4 regions of the Plantactinospora sonchi genome follow, and region 2 is predicted to be linked to each of the others. Evidence: riboswitches for the same ligand, from Rfam matches in the RefSeq annotation. Region 2 holds a riboswitch; each other region holds the start of a gene.

Region 1 (4,205 bases), on a different contig from region 2:
GCTCGCCCAGTACGTGGAGAGTTCCGAGTACATCGAGCACGCCGTGCACAACAGCGGCACCCTGATCCGGCGCTCGGTCACCGTACTGGAGGACGACGAGCCGGTGCCGGAGGAGATGGCGAACGCGGTGGCGCTGCTCGCCGAGGCGGTCAAGATGCTCCGCCGGGATCTCGGGATCGGCATCCAGCCGGAGGCCGCGCGGGAGCAGGCTCTGCAGGCGATCGGGCAGGCCGGCCGGGCGTACGACGAGGGGGTCGGGTTCTCCGGCAGCGTGGTGATCGCGCAGGTCCGGACCACCGGCAGCGACCTGCTCCGGGCGACCGGAATCGAGCGGACCGAGGCGAACCGGCTGGTGCGGCTGGCGGCCGGCGGACACGCCGGAGACGCCGCCCAGGCCGCTGCCGATGCGGCCCGGTCGGGCGGTCAGCGGCGCAGTTGACCGTCCGACCAGCCTCGGGGCGATTCCCGCCTGTCCGGCCGGCTCACGACGCCGTCCGCCCGGATGCCCGGTTGAGGGCACCGATCCGGGACGCCGGCCGGCCGGCTCAGGGCGCCGATCCGGGATGCCGGCCGTTCGGCTCAGTTCGCGTCGGTGAGGGTGGCCAGGGCGGCGAGCAGGTGATCGACGTGCCGGCGGGTGGTGCCCAGGCCGATACTGGCCCGCAGCGCGGTGGCCGGCAGGTCGGCCCGCCCGTTCCGGCTGGCCGCCTCGGCGAGCAGTCGCCGGGCCAGCGGGTGGGCACAGAACAACCCGTCCCGGAGCCCGATCTGCCACCGTTGGGCGAGTTCCGCCGCGACCTCGGCCGAGTCCCGGCCGGCGACCACGAACGACACGATGCCGACCCGGGGCGCCTCGGCGGCGAAGGTACGAAGTTCGCACACCTCCGGCAGCGCGGCGAGCCCGGCCCGCAGGTGGGCGAGGAGCGCCTGCTCGTGGAGGTGCAGCGCGGTCCGGTCCGCGGCCTCCAGCGCCTGGCAGACGGCGGCCAGCGCGACCGCGCCGAGCAGGTTCGGGGTGCCCGCCTCGTGTCGGGCCGGCCCGGTCGTCCACCGTACGTCGTGGGTGGCCGCCCCGACCGCCAGCGTGGCCCCGCCACCGGCCAGGTACGGCGGAGCCGCGTCCAGCCAGTCGGACCGCCCGGCCAGTACGCCGATCCCGAACGGCGCGTACAACTTGTGTCCGGAGACCGCCACGTAGTCCACGTCCAGAGCGGCGAGGTCGACCGGGGCGTGCGGGGCGAGTTGGGCAGCGTCCAGGGCGATCCGCGCGCCGTACCGGTGGGCGACCAGGGCCAGTTCCGCCACCGGCCAGACCTCCCCGGTGACGTTGCTGGCCCCGGTCACCGCGACCAGGATCGGTACCGCCTCGGTGGCGCCCCGGCGCAGTTCCCGGAGGGCGGCGTCGAGTGACCGGACGGCCGTGGCGGGCGACCCGGGTACCGGCAACCGGACCGCGCCGGCCGGCCACGGCAGCAGGTTCGCGTGGTGCTCGCCGCCGAAGGTGACCACCCGGGTGCCGGCCGGCAGGGCGCGGGCCAGCAGGTTCAGCGCGTCGGTGGTGTTGCGGGTGAAGATGACGTGGTCGTCCGCGCGGACGCCGAGGAAGTCGCCGACCCGTTCCCGGGAACGCTCGTAGGCGAGGGTGCTGCGTCGGGACAGCGCTCCGGCGCCCCGGTGCACGCTGCCGTACCAGGGCAGCAGTTCGGCGACCGCGTCGGCGGCGGCCCGGGCGCACGGCGCGGTGGCGGCGTAGTCGAGGTTGATCTGGCCCGGCACGCCGAGCACGTCGAGCGGCCCGGCGGCCGCCGCCGTACTGCCGGCAGCCAGCGCCGCGACGGTGCTGTCGGTGGCCAGCGCCGCCGCCGCCGTGCTGTCGGCCGGCGCGTCCGCGGGCCGGCCGGGGGCCGTCACCGCTGCAACGGGGTCCGGTGCCAGGTCGGCGGGCGCGGTACGGCGGGCAGGGGGTGCGACAGTGGTGCTCATCGGGATACCTCCGGCAGTCCAGGGACCCCGGAGCGGGATGGGTCGGGGCCCGCGCTTGCCTGGCGCGGCTGTGCGACCAGGCCCGGTCATCACCCGGGGCACCCCACCGCGAACCTCGACGAGGGTTGCCGGCCAGCAAGCCGGGGCTGAACGCTGGCACTCGTGACCTGCCGCCGAGCATAGCCGGACGGGAACTGGCACGACCAGGCGCTTCCGAATGTGACTACGCTGACGTCATGGTCGACACCCCGCCGCCCGGTGCGCCGACATCCGCGCCACCACCGGTTCCGCCGGCAGCGTTCCCGCCGGCACCGCCCGGCGGACTGCCGGTGGTCCGGGTCCGGTCGCGGTCCGGGCTGGGCTGGCGCCGCATCCTGGTCCTGGTCGGGGTGATCCTGCTGATCGCCGGCTGCGCGGTGGCGATGCTGCTCACCCTCGGCGAGCGGCTCGGCTACACCGCCCTGGCGGTCGGGCTGGTCGCGGCGATCGTGCCGGTGCCGGTCCTGGTCGCCTGTTTCCTCTGGCTCGACCGGTACGAGCCGGAGCCGGTCAAGTACCTCGTCTTCTGCTTCGGTTGGGGCGCGGCGGTGTCGACGTACGCCTCGCTGAACGTGAACGGGTTCGCGGCGGACCTGTTCCACTCCGCCGGTCTGTCGGATTCGCTGGTGGCGGTGCTGGTCGCACCGTTCATCGAGGAGCTGACCAAGGCGCTGGGCCCGATCCTGCTGCTGCTCTTCCGGCGTCGGGAGTGGTCCGGCATCACCGACGGAATCGTCTACTGTGGCATGTCGGCGATCGGGTTCGCGATGGTGGAGAACATCCTCTACCTCGGCGGACTCGGTTACGCCGAGGGCGCCAGCCAGTACGGGCCGGCCACCGGCACGATGAACCTCTTCGCGGTCTTCATCTCCCGGGTCCTGATCAGCGGTTTCGCCCACCCGCTCTTCACCGCGATGACCGGGGTCGGGCTGGGCATCGCGGCCCGCTCGGCCGACCGGGCGGTACGGATCACCGCCCCGCTGGCCGGTCTGCTGCTGGCGATGATCCTGCACGGCACCTGGAACCTGGCACCCACCCTCGTCGAGCAGACCGGTCAGCCGCTGATCATGCTCTACAGCTACATCAGCCTGATGGTGCCGATCTTCCTGGGCATGGTCGGGCTGGCCATCTGGCTGCGTGGCTGGGAGGGCCGGCTCACCGAGCGACGGCTGCCCGACTACGTACGCACGGGTTGGTTGACGCCGCCGGAGGTCGCCGCGATGAGCAGCCTCGGCCGGCGGCACGCGGCCCGGCAGTGGGCCCGCCGGGTGGCCGGCCCGGACGGCCTGCGGGCGATGCGCGCGTTCCAGTACGCCGCCACCCGGTTGGCGCTGCTGCGGGACGGGATGGTGCGAGGGCTGGACGCCAAGCCGGCGGCGTTGGCCCGTTCGGTGGCCGAGGAGCGGCGCCTGCTCGACGAGTTGCAGGCGGCTCGGCAGGTCTTCGTCGGGCGGGATCCGCAGGCGCCGCCCGGGTTCTGGGACGGGGCCCGCTACCACCTGACGTTCCCGGACGGGACCAGGCGGACCGTGGAGGCGCCGAGCGAGCCGGTGGTGCCGATCCCCGTGGTGCTGGTGCCGGCCGGCCATCCGCCGGCCTTCGGCGGCTACGGCCCACCGGCGCCGTACGGGACGGGCGGGCCGTCGGCGCCGCCGGGGGGCAGCCCGCCCTACCCGCCGTACCGGCCACCCGGGGGTTTCTAGAGGTAGAGGCCGGTGGAGTCGTTCTCGACCCGCTGGGCGGCCACCGCGTGCACGTCGCGTTCGCGGAGCAGGACGTACTCCCGGCCGTGCAGTTCCACCTCGGAGCGGTCGTCCGGGTCGAAGAGCACCCGGTCGCCGGAGACGATGGATCGGACGTTCGGACCGACACCCACCGCGGTCGCCCAGGCCAGGCGGCGCCCCATCGAGGCGGTCGCCGGGATGACGATGCCGGCGGTCGAGCGCCGTTCACCCTCACCGCCCTCGGTACGCACCAGCACCCGGTCGTGCAGCAGGCGGATGGGCAGCCCGTTGTCGTTGTTCACGTCGGCGGTCACGTCGCAAAACGGTACCGTGCCCCGCCGTCGCGTCGACCTGCGCCTCCTCGGCCCCCGCCGCCCGCCCCGACCTGGTCAGCCGGCCGGGCCCGTCGACCGTGTCGCGCCCGTTGACCGTGCCCCGGCTCACCCGCACGCCGGTCAC
Region 2 (4,205 bases):
GTCTCGAAGAGTTCGGCCGGCGGGCCGGCCTCGACCACCCGGCCACGGTCCATGAAGACGACCTGGTCGGCGACCTGTCGGGCGAACCCCATCTCGTGCGTGACGACCACCATCGTCATGCCCTGACCGGCCAGGTCCGCCATCAGCGACAGCACCCCCTTGACCAGTTCGGGGTCGAGCGCCGAGGTCGCCTCGTCGAAGAGCATCACCCGGGGCGACATGGCCAGGGCCCGGGCGATCGCCACCCGCTGCTGCTGACCGCCGGAGAGCCGCCCCGGACGTACGTCCGCCTTGTGACGCAGGCCGACCAGGTCGAGCTGGCGCAGCGCCACCTCGTCCGCCTCGTCCCGGGACAGCCCTCTGAGCTGCCGGAGGGCGAGGGTCACGTTGCGCAGCACGGTCATGTGCGGAAAGAGGTTGAACTGCTGGAACACCATCCCGATCTGCTGGCGCAGCTCATCGGGGTCACGGGTCAGCACGCTCTCGCCGTCCAGCAGGACGTCGCCGCGGTCGGGCTCCAGCAGCCGGTTGATCGTCCGGAGCAGGGTGGACTTCCCGGAGCCGGACGGCCCGATCACACAGGCGGTGTCGCCGCGCGCGACGTCCAGGTCGACACCGTGCAGCACCTTGTTGCGTCCGAAGGCCAGGTGCACGTCCCGGGTGGCGACACTCACCGACTCGAAGGCCCGACCGGCCGGTGGTGTCGCCGGGGCGGACGGCACCCCGGTCGCGGTGGTCAGTGTCATCGCGCCGATGTCCGCACCGGAACGATCGTCGCCGTGTCGGTCACCTCCGGACATCGGACGCTCCCTCCGTCGAAGTGGGTAGTGGGGTCTCGCCGGCCAGTGCCAGCGGATCCTCGGGATCCGGTCCACCGGCCCGGCCGTCCCGCAGCCGCCGGTCGACCCAGTTGACCAGGTGGGTGAGCGGCACCGTGATGGCCAGGTAGCACAGGCCGGCGAGCAGCAGCGCCGACTCGTTGCCGGTGTTCGCGGCGTAGTCCTGGCCGATCCGGAACAGATCCCGCTGACTGGCCACCAGGCCGAGGAAGTAGACCAGGCTGGAGTCCTTGATCAGGGCGATCAGCTGGTTGACCCAGGCCGGCAGGACCCGACGCACACCCTGCGGGATGATCACCAGGCGCATCGCGGCGGCGTGCGAGAGACCCAGGGCGCGGGTCGCCTCCAGCTGGCTGGCCTCCACGCTCTGGATGCCGGACCGGAAGATCTCCCCGATGTACGCCGCCGCGATCAGCGACAGCGCCAGGATGCCGAGCGGGTACGGGTTGGGCCCCCACCAGGCGAGCCCGAGGGGTGCCAACCCGACCCCGATCAACAGGATGGTGACGGCGGCCGGCAGTCCCCGGAACACGTCCGTGTAGATCCGCGCCGGCCAGCGCAGCCAACGGGACCGGGCCAGGCCCGCCACGGCCAGCAGCATGCCGAACAGGGTCCCCAGGATGGCCGAGACCAGTGCCAGCAGGAGGGTGTTGCGCAGCCCGACCGTGAGCATCTCGGGCAGTGCCTCGCGCATCGACTCAAGGTCGAAGAACGTCTCCCACAACGTCCTCAGGGTCTCCATCGCCTCACCTGTCTCTGGTCCGTCATCGGCTCTCCGTCACACGTCCGTCCGCCCCGCCGGCGGCCCGGTCTCCGCCACCGGACCGCCGTCCGGTGCGCGTCGGGGCCACCGGCGGGGTGGCGGTCAGGCTGCCGGCGTACCGGTCGGGCTGGCGGACGCGCCCTGGCCCGCCGGGGCGGTCGGCGTCGCGCCGGATCCCGCCTTCACCGGCGGGTACGTCACGGTGCCGCTGCCCGGCTTGAAAGTCTCCGGCACCGGCCGTCCCGGGTAGTACTGCTCCTGGAGCCGGGTCCAGGTGCCGTCCTGGATCACCTGGTCGAGTGCCTTGTTCAGCGCCTCCCGCAGCGGATCGTTCCCCTTGGCCACGGCGAACGCCGTCGGCGCCGAGCTGAGCTGCTTCTCGGCCAGCACGATCTTTCCGCCACTGTCCTGAGCGGACTTCTCGCCGATCTCGGCGGGCGAGATCCACGCGTCGGCGGTCTTCGCCTTGAGCTGGTTGATCGCGCCGTTGTAGTCCGGCACCCGGACCGGGTCGAGCCCCTCCTTGGTGGCGTAGTCGTCCTGGACGGTGCCCTGGACCACGACCACCCGCTTGCCCTTGAGCTGGGTGAAACTGGTGATCGGCGAGCCGGCCGGCACGTCGAGTCCGAAGTAGCCGAAGTCGTACCCGTTGGTGAAGTCGACCGTCTTCTTCCGTGCCTCGGTGATGGTGATGGACGAACTGCCGACGTCGTACTTGTGGTTGTTGACCTGGGCGAGCAGCGCGGAGAACTCGGTGCCCACGAACTCGACCTTCAGGCCCAGCTTCTCCGCCACGGCGGTCATCAGGTCGTTGTCGAAGCCGGTGAACTTCCCGTCCTTGAGGAAGACGTTCGGCGGGGCGTCGGTCAGCGTGCCGACCCGCAGGGTGCCCGGCTGGAGCAGGTCGTAGGGGTTGTCGGCGGCGTCTGCGGACGACGATCCGCCGCAGGCCGCGACGGCACCCAGCAGGGCGACGGCGGCGACACCGGAGAACAGGCGGGTGAGCAGAGGACTGTTGCGCATGTGCGGAAACTCCATGAAATGTCCGGCGGGACGCGTGCGGCCGCGACCCGTGGCACAACAGCCACAGGCGGCGACACGGCCCGGCTCAGAGGGGTGGGAAAGACGGTCGGAGATCCGCCGACCGGCGGTCGTGGTCGGTCAGGGCCATGACGGCGACGCCGTGGCGGACCGGATCAGTCGCGGTCGCGACAGAGCATGGTGCTGGTCCGGCAGAGGTCGACGTGTCGACGCCACCGGTGCCAGGTGACGTGCAGCCGGCTCGTCCGCTCGGGGTGGGTGGCACGCACTTCGGTTCCTCCATCGGTCCTGGCGGTAGCACCCGCACCCACCGGTGGGGGGTTGCTGCGACGTCGTCGAGCCAGGTCTCTCAGTCGCTCTGGATGGTCGCCGGTCAGCGTACTCAACCGCCCCCCGGACATTCCACCTGATCGGGGCAGCTGTGGCGCTCGTGACACGGCAGAAGTGTGAGGAAGGGCCCCTTCCTCTACCAAAAGCGATAAGAAGGGGCCCTTCCTCACCGGTCAGCGGCCCTCCACCAGATCCATCGCCCGGTAGATCCGCTGCTCGGAGATCGGGTACGGCGTACCGAGCGCCTGGGCGAAGACGTTGACCCGCAGTTCCTCGATCATCCAGCGGATCTCCCGGACCGCCTCCTCGCCCTGGCGTGCCGGGGGAAGGGCGGCCAACATCTCCTGGTACTCCTTCTGGACCTGGGCTATCCGGGCCTGCTGCTCCCGGTCCCGCCCCGGATTCTGTGGCAGCCGGTCGAGGCGTCGCTCGATCGCGGTCAGGTAGCGGGGCAGGTCGCCGAGGCGGGCGTAGCCGGTCTGGGTGACGAAGCCCCGGTGCACCAGGCCGGAGAGCTGGGCCCGGATGTCGGCGAGCGCGGACACCAGGGCCAGGCTGTTGGTCCGGCCCAGCCGCTGCTCGACCGTGTACGCGGCGGCCAGCACCCGGCGTACCCGGTCGACCACCGCGAAGGTGGTGTCGATCAGGTCCGCCCGGACCCGGTCACGGAGTGCGGCGAAGCCCTCGGCGTCCCAGGCCGGCCCGCCGGCGTCGGCGACCAGCTTGTCGACCGCCGCGTCGGCCGCGTCGTCGAGCAGGTCCTGCACGTTGCGGTGCGGGTTGCGGCTGAGCGCCAGCTTGGCCTCGTTGCTCAGCCGTCCCTGCAGGAACTTCGCCGGGGAGCCGAGGCTGAGCCGGAGCAGCCGCCGGGTGCCGGCCCACATCTGGCGCTGCTGCTCGCCCTCGGTCTCGAAGACCCGTACCGCGACGGTCTCGCCCTCGTCCGCCAGCGCCGGAAACGCCGTCACCAGGTAGCCGCCCCGGACCTGCTCTATCGAGCGGGGCAGGGTGCCGATGCTCCACTCCCGCAGTCCGGTCCGCTCCACGTCGGGCGCGGCGGCCGCGACCATCTGCCGTACCTGGGTGGTCAGCTGCCGTTGCAGCGCCGGCAGGCTCTTGCCCTCGGCGACCGTCCGCTGCCCGTCGTCGTCGACCACCCGGAAGGTGGGGCGCAGGTGTGCCGGCAGCTTCTCCAGGTCCCACGCCTCCCGGGGCACGGTCACCCCGGTCAG
Region 3 (4,205 bases), on a different contig from region 2:
GTTCTCGAGCTGCGGTAGCCGGATCTCCAGGTAGCCGACGGCGACGCCGTCGAGATACGCCAGCATGTGTCGTTGCTCGTCACCCGGCATCGGGTTCCGGAGTCCGCCGACAAAACGCTGACGACAGTACGGCGCCGCGTCCGGCTGCTCAGCCGCCCAGACCTCGGCGTGGATCCCGTACGCCTGCTCGACGGCGGCGTCGTCGCCCGGATCGAAGGCGGTGACCACGATGTCCATGACCCCGAGGGTGCCGAAGCGGCGGCGAAAACGCGACCGATTATCCCCGTTGCCCGGGCGGGCGGATCGTCGTTGAACACGGGACCGGCGACTGCACCCGGATCGACGGGGTATGCCGGTCGATCGCCGACGTCAGCCGGCTGAAGAAGATTTGGTCGGGAGGGACGCCCGCACAACGCCTCCGGCGCTGGGTCGTAAGAGCTTTGAAAGTCTACGGCGAAGCGCCCTCCCGCACGGAGCATCTTGCGTCCTGCAGATGCAATCGTCAAGCCCCCGTCGGGGTGTTTTCGTCACCCGTGGCAAAACAGCAGCTACGCACCGCATCCATGACGGACGGACGGACCCGGTCCGGGGCGACCGAACGGATCTCACCTGCAAGTTGCACGTGCATCTGCTCGGTCGCCACGCGAACACATGGCGCAAGTTTTTTGGAAAATCAGCCCAGCAGGCCGGCGTCGCGCACCGCGCGCAGCGACGGCTTGACCCGGTACGTCGGCCCGACCTGGCCGGCCACCGCGTCGAGGGTCTTGAGCCCTTCGCCGGTGTTGTAGACGACGGTCTCCGCGTCGGGGTCGAGTCGACCGTTCTCCACCAGCTTCCTGAGTACCGCGACGGTGACCCCGCCGGCCGTCTCGGCGAAGACCCCGGTGGTCCGGGCCAGCAGCCTGATCCCGTCCCTGATCTCGTCGTCGTCGACGTACTCCATCCAGCCGCCGGTACGGCGTACCGCCTCCAGGGCGTAGAGGCCGGCTGCCGGGTCGCCGATGTTGAGCGACTTCGCGATGCCGGTCGGCCGGACCGGGATGATCTCGTCGGTGTCGGCGTGCAGTGCGGCGGCGATCGGGTTGCAGCCGGCCGACTGGGCGCCGAACACCTTCCAGCCGTTCGCCGGCGCCTCGACCAGTCCGATCTCGACCAGCTCGCTGAACGCCTTGTCAATCTTGGTGAGCAGCTCGCCGCTGGCCATCGGGATCACCACCTGCGCCGGGATCCGCCAGCCGAGCTGCTCGGCGACCTCGTACCCGAGGGTCTTGGAACCCTCCGCGTAGTACGGCCGGACGTTGACGTTGACGAACGCGGTGTCCTCGAACTCGTCGGTCTCGACCAGTTCGCCGCAGAGCCGGTTGACGTCGTCGTACGAGCCGTCGATCGCGACCAGGTCACCGCCGTAGACCGCGGTGGTGATCACCTTGCCCTGCTCCAGGTCACCGGGGATGAAGACGATGGAGGGTACGCCGGCCCGGGCGGCGTGCGCGGCGACCGAGTTCGCCAGGTTGCCGGTCGACGCGCAGGCGAACCGGGTGAAGCCGAGCCCCCGGGCGGCGGTCAACGCCACCGACACCACCCGGTCCTTGAACGAGTGGGTGGGGTTGCCACTGTCGTCCTTGACCCAGAGCGGTGCCCGGATGCCCAGCTCGGCGGCGAGGCCGGCGGCCGGCACCAGCGGAGTCATGCCGGGGTCGAGGGTGACCCGGGTGCTCGGGTCCTGACCCGTCGGCAGCAGGGCGGCGTACCGCCAGAGGTTGTCCGGACCGGACTCGATCTGCGCGCGGGTGACCCGGGCCAGCAGGGCCGGGTCGTAGCCGACCTCCAGCGGGCCGAAACACTCGTAACAGGCGTGCTGCGCGACGAGCGGGTACTCGGTGCCACAGCCGCGACAGACGAGGACACGGGCCGGGTTCGGGGCCACCGGGGAGGTCTGGGTGTGGGTCGCGTCGATGATCGACGTCATGGCGAGGCCGTCCTCTCATCTTTCCCTGCGCCGCACGGCGCGGCGGGGACGGAATTGGCACCTGCCTCGCGAGGCCTCGTCATCGAGACAGCGAAGTGGTTGCCGGGGCGTCAACGGGCCGTATCCCTCAGCCCCTCTGGATGAGGTATGAAGTTGTCCGCACAGTCTACGGGTCCGCCCGGCCCTGTGTCCCGGGGCACGTTGACCCTGTGAGCTAGATCCCGGTCGTCATCGGGCGGCGGCGGTCACCGACCCGACGACACCGCCGGGCGTCCTCCGGACCCGGCAGCGGCCCGCCCGAGGGCACGCCGAACTCCGGCCCGGACCGCCACCGCAGCGGCGTACGGCCCGACCGTGGAAACGGTCAGCGGGCACCGACCGGTACGGCCACCCGCGCACCGGCAGCCGCCGCCAACGCGTACGGCACACCGACGCCGAACGCGGCGAGTACCGCCCGGACCGCCACCGGCGCCGGGATGTCGCACAGCGGCGGGCCGACCCGCAGGTGGTGTCGTACCGCGTCGGGCGGGAGGACGGGCCCGGGTCGGGCGGAAGGCGACGGGAGGCCGTACCCGCAGCCGAGCACGATGTCGAGCCGTGCCGGGGGACGCGGTTCCGGCTCCACCAGTCCGGTCCGCAGCCCCGCCACCCCGCGTACCGCCGTGGCGGAGATGCCGATGGTCGTACCGGGCAGGGCGTGGACGGCGCGGGCCAACCGGTCCGGGTCGAGCGTCCCGCCCGCCAGGTGGCGTACCCGGAGCACCCCGTCGACAACCCCGGTCTCCGGCGCCGGGTGGTCACGTTCGTCGACCGACCTGGCCGCCGCGCCGGCGAGCCACAGGGTGACACCACGCGGCGGTGCCACCGGCCGCCGGCCGCCCCAGCCCTTGAGACCGCCGGACAATCCGCGCGGCGGCTCGTCCGGAACCCCGGACACCCGCCCGACCAGGGCGTGGCGGGGCACCGGCGGGTCGTACAACGGGAGGTTGTCCCCGGCGGTGAGCAACCGGTCGCCGAGGTGCGCGACCAGACGGCGCACGGCGAGGTTCCGCTCGTACTCGAAGGCGACCACGTCGCCCGGGCGCAGTTCGTCCCAGTTGGCCGTCTCGACCAGCACCACGCCGGCCGGCAGCGCCGGCAGCATGCTGGTGCCGGTGACCGGCACCCGGGCCGGCCGGCCGGCGGCCACCGCCGCGCGGACCAGCTCCACGAAGCCGGCCGGGGCCGCGTTCACCGGGTGCCTCCCCGCGTCGCTCCGCCGGGCGGACGACCCGTCGACCCGGCCGGTTCGACCCGTACGTCTCGTTCGATCACGTCCCGCTCCCGCTCGTCGCCGTCGGCGAGCCCGTCGGCGCGTTCGGCCGAGCGGCCCGGTGCCGTCCGGTCACCCACCGGACCGGCCCCGGACCCGGCCGAGCGGGCAGGGCGGTCCCGCACAGGTGTCCCGGGCTTTGCGGCGATGGTCACGTATCGTGGCGATTCGGGGCCAGAGTGCAGAAGTGCTGTCTTGACGGTGCACAACCGCCGGTCTACGATCCGGGTCCCGCCATCCATCGATCCCGACGTCGCGATCGCCGCCGAGGGTGAGGTGCCAGGGAGTGTCGTTGATCTCCGTCTCGGTCGTCGACGACGACCGGATGCTGCTGGACGGCGTCGCCGCCTGGCTCGAATCCGCACCCGACCTGCGGCTCAACTGCGCGGCTCCGACCGTCGACCGACTGCTCGCCGCCGAGCGGCAACCCGCCGACGTGGTGGTACTGGATCTGCTCCTGGCGGACGGTTCGGCACCCGTCGACAACGTCCACCGACTCGTCTCGACCGGTCGGGCGGTACTGGTGGTGAGCGTCGTACCGCACGTGGTGCACGGGGTCGACGTGATGCGGGCCGGGGCGTCCGGATACCTGACCAAGGACCACGACCTGCCGACGCTCGCCGACGCGATCCGTACCGTCGCCCGGGGCGAGATCGCGCACTCCCCCGAACTCGCCTTCGCCTGGTCGTCCGACACCCGTCCGGACCGGCCCCGGCTCGCCCCGCAGGAGCGGGCGGTGCTCGTCGCGTACGCGTCGGGGATGACCCTGACCGCGGCGGCGCGCAAGGTCGGCATCCAGCCCGCCACCGCGCGGCGTTACCTGGACCGGGTGAAGGCGAAGTACCACGACGTGGGCCGGCCGACGTACACCAAACTGGACCTCGCCGACCGGGTACGCGAGGACGGGCTGCGCTGGTCCGGGCC
Region 4 (4,205 bases), on a different contig from region 2:
ATCGTCGCCGTCACCGCCGTCTCGCCGATCATGCCGCAGGTCAGGTTCGCCACCGCGCCCGATTCGTAGCCGAGGAGGATCCCGGTGTTCTCGTCGACCCCCTCCGGGCTGATCTTCGCCCAGGCGCGGATCTCGTCCGGTACGCCGAGCAGCAGGTGCGCCAGGCTGACCGGATAGACCCCCAGGTCCAGCAGCGCACCGCCGCCGAGCGCCCGGGCCCGCATCCGGTGTTCCGGCGGGAACGGGCCGGCCACGCCGAAGTCCGCCTGCACGGTCGTCACCTCGCCGATCGCGCCGTCGTCGATCAGCTCCCTGACCCGACGTACGACCGGATTGCACCGCATCCACATCGCCTCCATCAGGAAGCGGTTGTTCGCCCGGGCGGTGTCGATCAGCTCCCGGGCACCGGCCAGGTCGAGGGTGATCGGCTTCTCCACCAGCACCGCCCGGCCGGCGGCGAGACAGGTCATCGCCGCGTCGTGGTGGGCGGCGTGCGGGGTGGCGACGTACACCACGTCGATGGTGTCGTCGGCGGCCAGCTCCTGCCACGACCCGTACGCCTGTGGGATGCCGTGCCGCTCGGCGAAGGCGTGGGCGGTGTCGGCCGTACGGGAGCCGACCGCCACCACCTCCGCGTCCGGCAGCAGGCGGAGATCTTCGACAAAGGTCCTGGCGATGTTGCCGGTGGCGAGGATGCCCCAACGTGTCATGGGTGGGACGGTAACCGAGCCGGTCGCCGGCACCGGACGGGCCGGGCAAGATCGTGGCCCCCGTCCCCCGGCACTACCCTCGCAGCATGCCGAACCACAGCGCCGGGAAACTGATCTTTCCCGCCGAGGAGTCCTTCGTCGCACGGGCCCGCCGGTTCCACGCCGAGGGTCGGCCGCCGGCACCGGCCCGACGGGCGGCGACCGTACCGCTGCTCCGGCCCGACCCGTCCGGTGGTGACGGCTTCGAGGTCTACCTGATCCGCCGGGCCGCCCGGATGACCTTCGGCGGCATGTACGCCTTCCCCGGCGGCAGCGTCGACCCGGCCGACTCGTCGGCCGACCTGGACTGGGCCGGCCCCGGGCCCCGACAGTGGGGTGACCGGCTCGGGCTGCCGCCGGCCGAGGCGCAGGCACTGGTCTGCGCGGCGGCCCGGGAGGTCTTCGAGGAGGCCGGGGTACTGCTCGCCGGCCCGCACCCGGACGAGGTGCTCGGCGACGTGAGCGGTGACGACTGGGAGCGGTGCCGGCAGGCACTGGTCGACGGGCGGACCAGCTTCGCCGACCTGCTCCGGGACTGCCGGCTCACCCTCCGCTCCGACCTGCTGCTGCCGTGGAGCCGGTGGGTCACGCCGGAGTTCGAGGCGCGGCGCTTCGACACGTACTTCTTCGTCGCCCTGCTGCCGGAGGGGCAGCTCACCCGGGACGTCTCCGGCGAGGCCGACCAGACGCGCTGGCTGTCGCCGGCCGACGCGGTGGCCAGGGCGGACGCGGGGGAGCTGACCATGCTGCCGCCGACCCGGGCGACGCTGAGGGAGATCGCGGACTGTGTCGACCTGGCCGGGTTGCCGGCCGCCGCCGCCCGGCGGGACCCGACCCGGCCGCTGATGCCCCGGCTGGAGTCCACCCCCGACGGTGGTGCCCACTTCCTGGTCGACTGACGGGTCAGGCTGCGCATCCGTCAGCCGGTCGTCTCAACCGGTCGCCTCTGCCGGTCACCTCTGCCGGTCACCTCGGCCCGGTAGCGCTCGATCCGCCGCCGGTCGAGCTCGTCGGCCTGCTGTCGGTGGTACACGACGACGGCGCGGTCCCACGCGGCCGGCCGAGCCCGTTTCCGGGACTCTCCCGGCCGGTGTCCCGTGCTACCGTGCTCGGCACAGGTCATGAGTGCCAGCGCGAAGCCCCGGCTTGCTGGCCGGCAACCCTCCGTTCGCGGGCGGGGTGCTCCGGGTGAGGACCGGGTTCGACACGCAGTGTCGGGCAAGCCGCGAAATGGAGGGTCGCGTGTCAGTCGTCGTCACACACCACAGGGCCGGGTCCTCGGCTGGGAAAAGCGCGCGGATCGGAGTGTGCCCATGACGGCGCCGCTGCGGTTCCGTGCCGCCGGGCCGGACGACGCCGCGCGGATCGCCGGGCTGCACGCCGACAGCTGGCGTCGCCACTACCGGGGCGCCTACGCCGACTCTTATTTGGACGGCGACGTCGAGGCCGAACGCCGGGTGGTGTGGTCGGGCCGCCTGGCGGCGTCGGGCGGTACCGGGACACTGCTCGCCGAGCAGGGGGAACGGCTGGTGGGCTTCGTCCACGTCGTCTTCGACGACGATCCACGGTGGGGGAGCCTCGTCGACAACCTGCACGTCGTACCCGATCGACACCGCACCGGCGTCGGCACCCGGCTGCTGGCCCGGGCCGCCCGGGCCGTCACCGAACAGGCGACCGGCACCGGGTTGTACCTCTGGGTGTTGGCGCAGAACGCCGCGGCGCAGGCGTTCTACGCCGCGCGGGGCGCGACCCACGTGGAGACGGCCACGGTGGGGCCGCCCGGTGGCGATCCCACCCGGCTGAACGGCACGCCCCGCAAACTGCGGATGGTGTGGGCCGACGCCGCGTCGCTGTGCCCGCTCCCCGAACGTCGCTGACCAGCGTCTGCTTGCGGCGCGGCGAGGCCGGTACGCGAAGCTCAGTGGATCTTGCGGTGGCGTGCTCTGGTAGGTTCCGCGAAATGGACGCCCCCGGCCACGACGCGCTGATCACCGCAGCCCAGCAGGTCCTCAAACCCCATTCCGTGCCTGGCTACGGTGGGTCGAGCCGACGCATGGGCCAGGTGGCGTCGACCCTGGTCACGACGAACGGCAACGCCTACTCCGGGGTCTGCGTCGACACCGGATCCGGTACCGGCTTCTGTGCGGAGCACGCGGCGATCGCCGCCATGGTCACCGCCGGCGAGTACCGGATCGCGAAGATCGTCGCCGTGTACCGCGACGAGGCGGGAACGCTCTACGTGCTTCCGCCGTGCGGACGGTGTCGGGAGTTCATCCGCCAGATCGACCCCGCCAACCTGGAGGCGGAGGTGGTCCTCGGCCGGACCGAGTCCGCGAAGCTCCGCGACCTGCTGCCCCGCACCGACTGGCCCGCCCCGGTCGACATCACCCCGGTCGACATCGACCAGCTCACCGGCAGCTGAGCAGCGCGCTGGGCCCGGGTGTCAGGAGGGGGCCCTTCCTATACAAAAAGCGATAGGAAGGGCCCCCTCCTGACAGGTCAGCCGAAGCGGCCGGTGATGTAGTCCTCGGTCTTCTTCACGCTCGGGTTGCTGAAGATCTTTTGGGTGTCGTCGTACTCGATGAGTCGGCCCGGGTCGCCGGTCCGCTCGATGGAGAAGAACGCCGTCCGGTCCGAGACCCGGGCCGCCTGCTGCATGTTGTGCGTCACGATGATGATCGTGTAGCGGTCCTTCAGCTTGAACATCAGGTCCTCGATCGCCAGGGTGGAGATCGGGTCCAGTGCCGAGCAGGGCTCGTCCATCAGCACGACCTGCGGCTCGACCGCGATGGTCCGGGCGATGCAGAGCCGCTGCTGCTGACCGCCGGACAGGCCCGCGCCGGGCTTGCCGAGCCGGTCCTTGACCTCGTCCCAGAGGTTCGCCGAGCGCAGTGCCCGCTCGGCCGCCTCCTCCAGGATCGACTTCTTGCGTACGCCGTTGAGCCGCAGCCCCGCGACCACGTTGTCGAAGATCGACATGGTCGGGAACGGGTTCGGCCGCTGGAAGACCATGCCGATCATCCGGCGGACCGCGGTGACGTCCACGTCCCGCTCGTAGATGTCCTCGTCGTCGATGGTGAGCCGACCGTCGACCCGGGCCCCCGGCAGCACCTCGTGCATCCGGTTGATGGACCGCAGGAAGGTCGACTTGCCGCAGCCCGAGGGGCCGATCAGCGCGGTGACGGTCTTCGGCTCGACGGTGAGGTTGATGTTCTCGATAGCTTTGAAACCACCGTAGTAGGCGGTGACGTTGGTCGCTTCGATGCGCTTGGCCATGATGATTTTTTCCTCCTCCGGTCAGCGGCCGAACCGGTTGCGGCGGGCCAGCAGTTTCGCCGCGATCGTCAGGACCAGCACGAGGGCGACAAGGGTGAGCGCCGCCGCCCAGGCACGGGCCGGGGCGTAACGCGACGCGTCCCCGGCCTGCTGGTAGACGAAGAGCGCCAGTGACGACTG

What was found. A riboswitch is a leader RNA that binds a small molecule or an ion and turns the genes downstream of it on or off. The one in region 2 is predicted to bind S-adenosylmethionine.
Region 1: another riboswitch for S-adenosylmethionine. It lies ahead of V1633_RS12195 (aminotransferase class V-fold PLP-dependent enzyme); the one in region 2 lies ahead of V1633_RS11395 (ABC transporter substrate-binding protein).
Region 3: another riboswitch for S-adenosylmethionine. It lies ahead of thrC (threonine synthase); the one in region 2 lies ahead of V1633_RS11395 (ABC transporter substrate-binding protein).
Region 4: another riboswitch for S-adenosylmethionine. It lies ahead of V1633_RS12250 (GNAT family N-acetyltransferase); the one in region 2 lies ahead of V1633_RS11395 (ABC transporter substrate-binding protein).

What each region holds. Positions count from the first base shown of each region.
Region 1 covers NZ_JAZGQK010000010.1:26,299-30,503, forward strand. Annotated here, with positions in the region: gene V1633_RS12190 (FUSC family protein) at 1-439, shown strand, start outside; gene V1633_RS12195 (aminotransferase class V-fold PLP-dependent enzyme) at 580-1,983, opposite strand; SAM riboswitch class IV at 2,030-2,151, opposite strand; gene V1633_RS12200 (PrsW family intramembrane metalloprotease) at 2,220-3,725, shown strand; gene V1633_RS12205 (GroES family chaperonin) at 3,722-4,060, opposite strand.
Region 2 covers NZ_JAZGQK010000008.1:11,555-15,759, forward strand. Annotated here, with positions in the region: gene V1633_RS11385 (amino acid ABC transporter ATP-binding protein) at 1-800, opposite strand, end outside; gene V1633_RS11390 (amino acid ABC transporter permease) at 787-1,581, opposite strand; gene V1633_RS11395 (ABC transporter substrate-binding protein) at 1,705-2,625, opposite strand; SAM riboswitch class I at 2,920-3,012, opposite strand; gene hrpA (ATP-dependent RNA helicase HrpA) at 3,147-4,205, opposite strand, start outside.
Region 3 covers NZ_JAZGQK010000010.1:4,776-8,980, reverse strand. Annotated here, with positions in the region: gene V1633_RS12125 (GNAT family N-acetyltransferase) at 1-237, opposite strand, end outside; gene thrC (threonine synthase) at 674-1,969, opposite strand; SAM riboswitch class I at 1,982-2,116, opposite strand; gene V1633_RS12115 (S24/S26 family peptidase) at 2,334-3,203, opposite strand; gene V1633_RS12110 (response regulator) at 3,568-4,205, shown strand, end outside.
Region 4 covers NZ_JAZGQK010000010.1:38,368-42,572, forward strand. Annotated here, with positions in the region: gene V1633_RS12240 (Gfo/Idh/MocA family protein) at 1-710, opposite strand, end outside; gene V1633_RS12245 (NUDIX hydrolase) at 797-1,648, shown strand; SAM riboswitch class IV at 1,867-1,980, shown strand; gene V1633_RS12250 (GNAT family N-acetyltransferase) at 2,063-2,626, shown strand; gene V1633_RS12255 (cytidine deaminase family protein) at 2,710-3,171, shown strand; gene pstB (phosphate ABC transporter ATP-binding protein PstB) at 3,249-4,025, opposite strand; gene pstA (phosphate ABC transporter permease PstA) at 4,047-4,205, opposite strand, start outside.